One region of the Pedobacter aquae genome, then DNA from elsewhere that is predicted to be linked to it. Evidence: riboswitches for the same ligand, from Rfam matches in the RefSeq annotation. Region 1 holds a riboswitch; the other holds the start of a gene.
What was found. A riboswitch is a leader RNA that binds a small molecule or an ion and turns the genes downstream of it on or off. The one in region 1 is predicted to bind cobalamin.

Region 1 (6,074 bases):
TAGCCGAAGTTCTTTTTGAAGGTGATATTAAAGAAGGTTTTATGCATGGTTTTACCAGAAATTATGTGAAAGTAAAAGCCAAGTACGACCCCATTCTGGTAAACGAAATTAAAACTGTAAAATTAGAAGCCATTAGTGCCGATGGAGATATGTCTGTTTCAGAAATACAGGAAATCTTAACCCATTAAAAAAACCAAAAATAATATGTTCCCTACGCTATCTTATCTTATCGAGTATTTAACAGGTGTAAATATTCCTTTGCCTATCCAAACTTTTGGTTTTTTTGTTGCCTTAGCTTTTATGGCCGGTTATTGGGCTTTCTCAGAAGAGTTTAAAAGAAGAGAAAAACTAGGCGAAGTACATCCTTTTCAAAAAACGGTCATCATAGGAAAAGGACTTAGCACCAATGAAATTATCTTGAACGGTATATTTGGCTTTTTAATAGGCTTCAAACTGGTATACGGTATTTTTAATTATGCCGAGTTTGTAAACAGTCCGCAAGACGTTTTATTATCTACCAAAGGGAATTTTGCTGCTGGTTTTTTAGTGGCTATTTTATTTATTTATTGGGCTTATGCCGAGAATAAGAAACAAAAACTTGCTCAACCTAAAACAGTAGTTCAAACGGTTCATCCACATGAATTAATGGGAACTTTAATTGCCTGGGCAGCTATAACAGGTATTTTAGGGGCTAAAATTTTCGATAATTTAGAATATTGGGATCGCTTTATGCAAGACCCTATCCAAAACCTATTATCATTTAGTGGTTTAACTTTTTACGGCGGATTAATTTGTGGTGGCGCAGCGGTGCTATACATCGCCAATAAAAATGGCATTAAACCAGTTCACATGTTAGACATTGGCGGACCCGGTATGATGTTAGCTTATGGTGTAGGGCGTTTAGGCTGTCAATTATCTGGCGATGGAGATTGGGGAATAGAAAACTTAAGCGCAAAACCTAACTGGTTAACTTGGTTGCCAGATTGGGCTTGGGCTTCCAAATATCCGCATAATGTGATTAACGAGGGTGTGCCAATTGCCGGCTGCGAAGGTAAGTTTTGTTTCGAGTTAGCTAATCCTGTTTATCCTACACCACTATATGAAGCTTTTATCTGCATCCTACTTTTTGCCTTTCTTTGGGCTATAAGAGATAGAATTAAAGCTCCGGGTTTGTTGTTTTCTATTTACCTGATTTTAAATGGTATAGAACGTTTTTTAATAGAAAGTATTCGTGTAAACTCTAAATATGAAGTTGCCGGACTTTCCTTCACACAAGCCGAATTAATTTCATCAATCATGATATTAGCAGGTATAGGAGGCATTATTTGGTCTGTAAAAAATTATAAGTCGGGAAGGGCGGTAGCCTAATGCCTGTTTTATCAAAATCAGAGACTTTAAATGCTTTTTATCAACATAAAATGGTGCGTTTTTTCCTTTCTGCAGGAATTGCCACCATTACAGATGTTTTGGTGTATTATACCATCATCAATTATGTATTAAAGCATCAGAGTATACAATTTAACCAGTTTAGGGCTAGTGCCCACGAGTTTACTTTAACTATTTCTTACTCGGTTGGTATTATTGTTAACTTCTTAATTACCAAATACACCGTATTTAACGAATCTAATCTGAAAGCCAGAAAGCAGTTTATACGCTTTGCTACCATAGCTTTTATTGGTTTTTTGCTAACTACGCTTTATTAAGATTTTTTGTAGAGCTGTGTGGTTTTTGGCCTACGGCCGGGCGTATTAGTTCTGCTTTAAGTTTAGGTTTTGCCAGTTACTACATCCATAAATTATTTACGTTTAAAGTTCGTACCCATGCTTAACTATCAGGAATTGTGTGATGAAGTTATCCGTATTGCTAAAGAAGCCGGAGCTTTTATCAGAAAAGAATCAGCATTATTTCAATCCTCAAAAATAGAATATAAAGGTACCAATGATATGGTTTCTTACGTGGATAAAACCTCTGAAGAAATGATTATATCAGCCTTAGCAAAAGTTTTACCTGGTTCTGGCTTTATTGCAGAAGAAGGAGAACATCAAAAAGCCGAAACTTTTAATTGGATTATAGACCCTCTAGATGGCACTACCAATTTCATTCATGGTATTCCGGCTTTTGCGGTAAGCATAGCTTTGCAAGAAGGAGATGAACTGGTTTTAGGTGTAGTTTATGAAATTGGTAAGGACGAATGCTTTTACGCTTGGAAAGGAAGCGCTGCTTTCTTAAATGGTAAAGAAATAAAAGTCTCTGCTAGTACTAAAGTAGCCGATAGCTTGCTAGCAACAGGTTTTCCTTATTATGATTTTACCCGTAAAGATGCCTATATGGCTTTATTTGGAGATTTAATACAAAGCTGCCACGGTTTAAGAAGGATAGGAGCTGCTTCTGTAGATTTAGTTTATACAGCTTGTGGTCGTTTTGATGCTTATTTTGAATATAATTTAAAACCTTGGGATATTGCCGCAGGGATGTTTATTGTACAACAAGCAGGCGGAGAAAATTTTGATTTTGAAGGTGGGAAAAATGCTTTAAAAAATTGCGATATTGTCTCCACAAACGGACACATATCACAAGAATTATTAACGGTTATAAACAAGTATTTTAAATCATGAAGAAGAAAATTTTATTAGGCTTATTGGCTGTTTTGGTGATTATACAATTTATCAAACCAGAAAAAAATGTAAGCTCTACACCATCTGTTAACAGTATACACAATAAGTTTCCTGCAAATGAGGAAACCATGCAGATTTTAAAAACTGCTTGTAATGATTGCCATACCAACAATACCGTTTACCCTTGGTATGCTCATATACAGCCAGTGGCTTGGTGGTTAGATAGCCATGTAGATGATGGTAAAAAACATTTAAATTTTGATGAGTTTTTAACTTACAAACTTAAAAAGCAAGACCATAAACTAGAAGAATTAATAGAGTCTCAGGAAGACCATTGGATGCCTTTAGATTCTTATACTTGGATACATAAAGATGCTAAGTTAGATGAAAAACAAAGACTTGCATTGGTTAATTGGGCTAAAGAAACACGTTTAAAAATTCAAAGCGACCCTGCTTTTGCATTAGAAGAAGATAAAAAATAGAAAAATGTATAATGGCTTCTATGCAATACTCCCCAAAGTATCAGTCGGCAAAAATTGTTGCTCCTAAAATAGAGGAGCACTTTCTGCATCATATTGCTTTAGCAAGCCATAAAGGAGAGCAGGATATTGCTACTATACCGCAGGTAAGTATCATAGAAGCTATTATTGATGTTTGTTTCTGGGCGAGTTTTAGAAGTGAAGAAGGTAAATATCCACGTATTTCTTTAGCTTTTTTATCTCCCGAGCAAGCTTTACATCCGGTAGTATTTCAAGAGAAATTAAGTTTAAATGCTTATGTACTTTCTAAATTAGCCCCAGGTATAGAAGGTGCCGGTATACATTTAGGCGTTTGGTATCAGGATGGTGAGCTTTATGTTTGGGGCTCTACCACCAGCATTCCCGATTATTGTTTCGTTTTAGATGTTTCTGAACCTGGCTTATTGGTAATCAAACATAAGCGTATTAATGGTTACGGAAAATTTACCAACGTTGTCATCCTCAAGGGTGATGAAATTAAAATTGTGAATGAAGATAGTGGTATGCTACCTGATAGTCCGCAAATTCTGAAATCACTTTTAGGTTTTACGGCACCATATTTAAGAAACGATACGGCTAACATCCTGATACAATTAGCAGTTTTTATGCGCTCTCATGGTAGAGGAGGAACTTTGCTGCTTACCCCATCGGCTGACGAGCAATGGAAATCTTCTTTGATACAGCCTTTTCATTATCAGTTAAATCCGCCGTTTGAAGGCTTAGCTAATTTAATTTTAAAAGACGGTGCTAACATCAGCGAAAGCTTATGGGTAAGTAAATTAAAAAGAGAAGTTGACCATATTGCAGGTTTTACAGCTATAGATGGCGCAACTATTATTAATGATAAATATGAGCTTTTAGCCTTTGGCGTAAAGATTGGCAAACGTGAAGGAAATACCAGCGTAAAAAAGATAGCTTTTATTGAGCCTGTTATAGGTGGTGAGGCTTCTTTGTTAGAAGTTTCGAGATTGGGGGGTACCAGGCACCTTTCTGCCGCTCAGTTTGTTTTTGATAATCATGATTGTATTGCTTTGGTAGCTTCGCAAGATGGATATTTTACAGTGTTGTCTTGGTCAGAAAGTATGAAATGCGTACAAGCGCATCGTATAGAAACTTTACTTTTTTAACTTCTTTTTGTTTGAGCTTTCATTATCTGTTTCAAAAATAGAAACAGGTTTATTAGCAATCTCATCGTTTCTTTTTACCAATAAATCTCTTTTAGCTTTTTGCTTTTTCCAGTCTTTTCTATTGGCTTGTGGTTCATCAAAAGTCATAGCTTTAAATTTTAGCATGTCTAAAAATTAATAAATTAACCGTTAAAACTGCAGCACCCAATAGAAACTGAAACATATCGCCAAAAGGCAATAATTTTAAAGAAATAATCCAGCTGCCTATACTCAAAATTGATAAAACATAGAGTAAACTAGTGTATAACACATGCTGTTTGCCTTTATTTAGTTCTTCACTTAGTCTGTGTTGATGATGATTAAAATTTGTTTGTAGTGCGCTTTTGCTTTTTAAAGCTTTTACGTTACTGGCGATATTGATTTTCATAGCGATAATATTTTGGTAGACTATAAACTATAATCGATAACTGTACCAAAAAAATAATAAAATTGATTTTATGAAAAATATATCATTTTGATGGATTAAAACTTCTTTTCTTTTGGTTTTTTATAATTTTTTGGTGCTTATTGTGAATTGTTTAAAAAAAATGAAACAATAAAATATTTTCCTCTTATCTTTGCGGCGTTATGGTTCTCGTTTTAGAACGAGATTAAAAGGGAATGAAGTGTAATTCTTCAACTGTCCCGCAGCTGTAAGCTCTAGAAAACTGTTTCTTAAAGCGCCACTTGTTTGATACTTCAAACTGGGAAGGTTAGAAACGGGGAGTAAGTCAGAAGACCTGCCTAACTGTTAAAAATTCATAGCTTTCGGGGATTGAAGCGTTTGAATGAGAATACTACCATAAGGTATTTCAATTTCAAAACCAATTTTCTGTTTGCTGTGGGCTAAAACTCACAACAAAATGAAAAGAAAAACATTTACGTTGCAGCAGGCCTAGGGCTTGTTCAACTGGCATTAACAGATGCCCGGCTTTATGCACAATCGCAAAAGCCCAGTTCATTAAGCGAGGTCGTGGTAACAGCTTCTCGTTCTCCAAAAAAAATCAGTGATATTGGTAAAATGGTTAGGGTAATCTCTCGAGAAGAGATAGAACGCTCTCAAGGCAGGACCTTACCAGAATTGTTAAACACTGTTCCCGGTTTAAACGTTACCGGTAGCGGTAGTGCTTTGGGCGAAGTAAAATCAGTTTACCTAAGAGGTGCTTCTTCTGCCAATACGCTTATTTTAATAGACGGTATTCCGGTGAATGATGCATCAGGAATTTCTGGTGAATATAATTTAGCAGCTATCGCAATAGACCAAATAGAAAGAATAGAAGTATTAAAAGGTGCTAGCTCTACTTTATATGGTTCAGATGCTGTAGCAGGTGTTATCAATGTCATCACTAAAAAAGGAGAGGGCAAGCTTAAAACAAATGCCTTGTTAAGTGGTGGCTCTTACAATACTTACAAACAAGCTGTTGGTCTTAATGGTAATATCAATAAAACAGCTGTAGCTTTAAATTTTTCTAATTTAGATAGTAAAGGTTTTTCGTCTGCCCAGCCTTTAAATGCAGCTTCTCTTTTTGAGAAAGACAAATTTAGTCAGCAAGGTTTAAGTCTTAATTTATCTCAATACCTTAACAACACCGTAAAAATATTAGGTGGTTTACAACTTAATAATAATAAATCTGGTTTAGATGGTGGAGCTTTTCAAGACAATACTAATTATAACTACAATAAAGTAGCTTTATTAGGAAATATTGGCCTTAATGTAGCTTTAAGAAAAGGTAATTTAAGCTTAATAGCTAGCCAAAATAATGTATCTAATAAGT
Region 2 (6,074 bases), 1.0 Mb from region 1:
GTTAAAAGTACCATCTATAACATAACGAGGTAAAGAAAGTGAAGCCAAATTACATACCGCAACTTCATCTGGAGAAGTGTATTCTATAATCTCGGTACATAAATTAGAACTTTTTATAGTGCCTAAATTTTGCTGATTTGATTTTTGATTGGCTGCATCTTTATACAATAAATATGGCGTACCTGTTTCTATTTGCGAATCAAGAATAGCGAACCATAATTCTTGTGCTTTAATGGTCTTTCTGGCTCTTCCTTCTTGCTCATATTGCTGATAAAGCGCTTCAAACTCGGCACCAAAACAGTCGGCTAAGCCTGGTGCTTCATGTGGGCAAAACAAACTCCAATCGCCATTAGCTTCTACCCTTTTCATGAATAAATCAGACATCCACAGAGCGTAAAACAAATCGCGAGCTCTGTTTTCTTCCTTACCGTGATTTTTCTTTAAATCCAGGAAGTCAAAAATATCTGCATGCCAAGGCTCTAGATAAATAGCAAAAGCACCTTTTCTTTTACCACCACCTTGGTCTACATAACGGGCAGTATCGTTAAACACTTTCAGCATAGGAACAATACCATTACTGGTTCCATTTGTACCACTAATGTAAGAACCGGTTGCCCTAACATTATGGATGCTTAAACCAATACCTCCTGCACTTTGCGAAATCTTGGCGGTTTGCATCAAGGTGCTATAGATACCTTCAATGCTATCATCTTTCATGGCAACCAAGAAACAGCTAGACATTTGTGGCTTTGGTGTACCAGCGTTAAATAAGGTTGGTGTAGCATGAATAAACCAACGTTCGCTCATTAATTCATAAGTTTTGATAGCGCTAGCTAAATCCTGCTTATGAATACCTACTGCAACACGCATAAATAAATGCTGCGGACGCTCTACAATACGACCGTTAAGTTTTAGCAAATAAGAGCGCTCTAAAGTTTTAAAACCGAAATAATCGAAACTAAAATCTCTATCGTAAATGATGGTACTATCTAAAATGTCGGCATTTTCTTCTATCACCTGCCAAACATCATCAGCAATTAAAGAAGCTGGCTTTAATGTTTTTGGGTCTTTATATTCATGCAATAATCGCATGGTTTCTGAAAAAGACTTGATGGTATTCTTATGTAAATTAGATACCGCTATACGAGAAGCTAAAATGGCATAATCTGGATGACGGGTGGTTAAAGAAGCCGCGGTTTCTGCCGCCAAATTATCTAGTTCTGATGTTGTTACTCCGTCGTACAAGCCATCGATTACCTTTTTAGCAACCTCTACAGGGTCTACAAAATCTGCATTTAAGCTGTAGCTGAGTTTCTCTATTCTTGAGGTTATTTTATCAAATTTTACGGATTCTGTTCTTCCGTCTCTTTTTATTACGAACATTCTTTTTTAGTTTGTTAGATTGTTAGGTGATTAGTTTGTTAGGTTGTTAGTGGGTAGTTTGTCGGGATGGCGATTTCATAGCCTAATAAACTAACCAACTAGCCCGATAATTCATCAGGACTAAGCATCTAATTAAAAATCTTCTTCCAGTGAAAACGCTTGGTCTTCTTTGCTACTTAATACACCACTTTTTTGGTAATCGCCTACACGTTTTTCAAAGAAATTGGTTTTACCTTGTAGGGATATCATTTCCATGAAATCAAAAGGATTTGTAGCATGATATTTTTTATCATAACCCAATTCTACTAGCCATCTATCAGCCACAAACTCGATGTATTGCATCATTAAGCGAGCATTCATCCCGATTAAATTAACGGGTAATGCCTCAGAAATAAATTCTTTTTCTATCTCTACAGCTTCAGAAATAATTTCATAAACCTCTTCTTTGCTCAACTTATTTTGAAGCATACCGTAAAGCAAGCAAGCAAATTCGCAATGTAAACCTTCGTCTCTTGAAATTAACTCGTTACTAAAAGTTAAACCAGGCATTAAGCCTCTTTTCTTTAACCAGAAAATAGAACAGAAACTACCGCTAAAGAAAATACCTTCTACGGCAGCAAAAGCTACCAAACGTTGTGCAAAAGTGCCTTTTTCTATCCATCTTAGTGCCCATTGTGCTTTCTTCTGCACACATGGAACCGTATCTATGGCATGTAAAAGATGGTTTCTTTCTTTTACATCTTTGATATAAGTATCAATTAATAAAGCATAGGTTTCTGAGTGGATATTCTCCATCATGATTTGGAAACCATAAAAGCACCTAGCTTCTGGCACCTGTACTTCGCTCATGAAATTAACCGCTAAGTTTTCATTCACAATACCATCGCTAGCGGCAAAAAAAGCTAAAATATGGCTAATGAAATGCCTTTCGCCATCATTAAGATTTTCCCAATCTTTTTGGTCGGCAGATAAATCTATCTCTTCTGCTGTCCAAAAACTAGCTTCGTGGCGTTTGTACATTTCCCAAATTGCGGGATAATTGATGGGCAGAATCACAAAACGATCCTTGTTTTCTTTAAGTAATACTTCTTCCTGTTGCATGGTTCTAATTTTTAAATTTTACAAACAGGAATTGACAAAAGACAACATAGACCCTGATAGGTATTGAGGGTTTAGAAGAGCTTCTATCAAAACCTTTTACGTGAAAGTCTTGACAAATCCTAATCGGCAGGTCTCCTGGCTTATCTGTTTACTAAATGCCTTCCCATTTTGTTGAAAAACAAAACAGTGACCTGATATTTAGCAAATTTTTGATTTCAAATTTTAGTTGAAAAAACAGAAATACAGTTGCAACGTCAGCCCATGATTTTAACATGGTTCCCTTTTAATACCAAAACAAATTTGGTAACCTGAATAAGTGATGTTAAAGAACTATTTCAAAAGTATGACTAATAAAGCGAGTATAGGCAATGAAGTTTTGAACAATAAGGAAACTTATTCACAACCTTGCTATAAAAACAAAAAAGCGCCTTTTTGGGGCGCTTCCTTCCTATTCTGAATTACTGATTTTTATTTTTTAAGACCTATTTCTCTTAAACGTTCGTCGAGATACTCGCCAGCCGTCATATCGCTATAAGCTTTAGGGTTTTCTTCATCAATACAAGAAGTTAAAGAAGTTAAATCCATACCCGATTTTGGATGCAAGAAAAAGGGTACCGAGTACCTAGAGCTCTTCATCAATTCTCTTGGCGGATTTACCACACGATGAGTGGTCGATTTTAACTTGTTATTGGTTAAACGCTGTAACATATCGCCAACATTAACTACAATATCTTCGCCATGGGCTTTAACGGCAAACCAATCTCCGTTTCTAGTCAAAACTTCTAAACCATCTGCGCTAGCACCAATTAATAAAGTAATGAGGTTGATATCTTCATGCGCCCCGGCTCTTACTGCATCGGCAGGTAAAGCATCTGGATTTTCAATCGGGAAATAATGTATAGCTCTTAATATGGAGTTTCCATTATGCACTTTATCCTCAAAATAATCCTCGGGTAAACCCAAATAAACTGCTATAGCTTTTAAAAGCTGCTTACCTGCATGCTCTAATTTTTGGTAGATTTCTTTGGTAACGATGTTAAAAGCAGGTACTTCTTCTACAAGAACATTATCTGGATATTCTTCTTTGATGACATCTCCATCCTCAACATATTGCCCGGTTTGCCAAAACTCTTTTAAATCTGGTGTTTTAGAATCTTTAGCTTTTTCGCGACCTTTTGAGGTATAACCACGTTGCCCTGCAAGCTCTACTTTTTCGTATTTTAATTTAGTTTCTTCGGGTAAACTAAAAAACTCTTTTACTTGTGTGTAAAGGTTATCGATAAGCTCCTTACTTAAACCATGATTGGTGATGGTAACAAAACCTGTATCATTAAAAGCTTTGCCAATATCATCAGAAAATTGTTTTCTCTGTACTGCTGTACCATTCACATAATCGTTTAAATCTAAACGCGGTATATTTATTGATGTAGCCATGTTTTGTTGTTTGTAGTAAAACAAATGTAAGCTCAAAATGTGGATAAACCTATATTGTTTTTAAACATCACGCTTTAAAACTCTGATTTTCATTATTTTGAGTTTTACACATTTTTATAAAGATAAATAATTTCCTGAATTATAACTATGAATGAAATTTTTGAATGGGAAAGAGTTTTAATGAATGATTTGCCTATTATTTTCTTGTTGGAGGTGATATTCAGATGCTTAGTCATGTTTATCGTGGTCTTATTTTCTTTAAAACTTACAGGCAAGAGAGGCATTAAGCAATTATCTATTTTTGAGTTGGTCATTATCATCACGCTAGGTTCTGCAGCCGGCGACCCTATGTTTTATGAAGATGTAGGTTTATTACCCGCTATTACTGTTTTTATTTGCGTTTTAGCTTTTTATAGAACTGTTACTTGGGCGCTTAAATTTAAAAAATTTGAGCATTGGATAGAAGGCAAACCGGCTTATTTAATTGTCGACGGGGAATTTGTTATAGAAAGAATGAAAAAAGAAGACATAGCTGTTGACGAATTTTATGCAGAACTAAGAATGGAACACATAGACCATTTAGGCCAAGTAAAACTAGCTATTTTAGAAGTATCTGGAGATATAAGTGTATTTTTCTATAAAAACGAAGATGTAAAATACGGTTTACCTATACTGCCACAAGAAGTTAGAAATCCTGTAAAAGAGATTACAAAAAAAGGTTTATTTGCTTGTGTTTCTTGCGGTAAAGTTCATGAATTAGACATAGCAACAGAGGCGGTTTGCAGCAAGTGCGGCAAAAAGAAATGGTTAGAAGCTAGGAATAACTTTAGGGTAGTTTAGTTTAGATAGACACCATCGGGCTCATTATTCTCGTCTAAAACTACTTCTACGTGTTCTTTTAATACGGTAGAAAGTTGTAGGCCTACAAAATCTGTAGCTACCGGAAATAGTTTATGACTTCTATCTATCAAAACAACAGATCTCAATTTTTTTAAAGGGATATTTAAGAATACTCCTAAACCATAAGCAATGGTTCTACCGCTATTTAAAACATCATCAACTAAAATAATAACTTTATTTTGGCAGGCTTCTATAGGGATATTGATAGATGATTCTAGCTTAGAGCTATCTTTATTTAACTCAATTTCTGCTAAGGTAATTTTAAAATGAGCAATTTCTTTTAATACTTTTTCTAGCCTTAAAGCAAACCTATAACCTCTAGAAACCACACCCGCAAGAATAATTTCTTGTTCTTCTATATTGTCTTCTAAAATTTGATAAGCAATACGGTTAATTTTCTGCTGTATTTGCGTATGGTTAAGAATAAGTACTCTTTTGGTTGGCATAGCTGCTATTTTTGGCTCAAATTAACTAATTATGTTTAAACCTGTAATCTTTTTTAAAAATTAATGTAACTAATGATGCTATGATAGCGTCTAAGTTTTAAAAGGTTTACAAATTTGTCTTAATAAATTTTTAGTGTGTGTTAATGCTAAGAGGTTATCAATAATCGAATCCACTTTATGTGGCTGGTTTCAATTGTCATCCTGAGCAGGGTCGAAGGATGAATTAGGCTTCAACTCCGCTTCAGCCTGACACGAATTATTTGATTTGACAGCCTCTTTTCTTTTAATAGGGGTAATAAACAAAATTTGCTCCTTCTGGCACCACAACAAAGACACAGGCAAAATCGTCGGCATTTTTATAGCTGCTTAAAAAAGCATCTTTCTTAGTCTCCTGAATAATGCCTCTTTCTATAAATTCTTCTAAAGTGGATGCTTGTATAGTCCAATCTGTAGCCAATTCTACCCTATCTAAAATAACTTCACCAATATGAACTTCATGCTGATGAGCAATAAATATAGGATGGGCCGATAAACCTTCTACCATAATTTCTATGGCAACCTCCCTAATGGCATCTTTATAATTTGCTAAATCTTTTTTTAAAGAGAGTAAAGGACTTTCCTGAGGTTTTTGATTTTCCCCCGCAGCCGGATTACCCATTAAATCTTCTTGATTCATTTCTTCAATTCTAATAAAACCACATTTTCTACATGCTGCGTTTGAGGGAACATATCAACAGGTTTAATTCTGCTCACTTCATATTTCTCTTTTAAACGCAGCAAATCTCTAGCCTGTGTAGCCGCATTACAGCT

Region 2: another riboswitch for cobalamin. It lies ahead of FYC62_RS09430 (ribonucleoside-diphosphate reductase small subunit); the one in region 1 lies ahead of FYC62_RS05060 (TonB-dependent receptor plug domain-containing protein).

What each region holds. Positions count from the first base shown of each region.
Region 1 is NZ_CP043329.1:1,142,827-1,148,900, forward strand. It holds gene mtaB (tRNA (N(6)-L-threonylcarbamoyladenosine(37)-C(2))-methylthiotransferase MtaB) at 1-188, shown strand, start outside; gene FYC62_RS05030 (prolipoprotein diacylglyceryl transferase) at 205-1,368, shown strand; gene FYC62_RS05035 (GtrA family protein) at 1,368-1,703, shown strand; gene FYC62_RS05040 (inositol monophosphatase family protein) at 1,821-2,615, shown strand; gene FYC62_RS05045 (heme-binding domain-containing protein) at 2,612-3,097, shown strand; gene FYC62_RS05050 (putative sensor domain DACNV-containing protein) at 3,118-4,260, shown strand; gene FYC62_RS17045 (hypothetical protein) at 4,249-4,425, opposite strand; gene FYC62_RS05055 (hypothetical protein) at 4,412-4,687, opposite strand; cobalamin riboswitch at 4,871-5,061, shown strand; gene FYC62_RS05060 (TonB-dependent receptor plug domain-containing protein) at 5,273-6,074, shown strand, end outside.
Region 2 is NZ_CP043329.1:2,162,686-2,168,759, forward strand. It holds gene FYC62_RS09425 (ribonucleoside-diphosphate reductase subunit alpha) at 1-1,383, opposite strand, end outside; gene FYC62_RS09430 (ribonucleoside-diphosphate reductase small subunit) at 1,516-2,484, opposite strand; cobalamin riboswitch at 2,593-2,812, opposite strand; gene FYC62_RS09435 (isopenicillin N synthase family dioxygenase) at 2,953-3,918, opposite strand; gene FYC62_RS09440 (DUF421 domain-containing protein) at 4,066-4,758, shown strand; gene FYC62_RS09445 (phosphoribosyltransferase family protein) at 4,755-5,264, opposite strand; gene FYC62_RS09450 (hypothetical protein) at 5,548-5,940, opposite strand; gene rlmD (23S rRNA (uracil(1939)-C(5))-methyltransferase RlmD) at 5,937-6,074, opposite strand, start outside.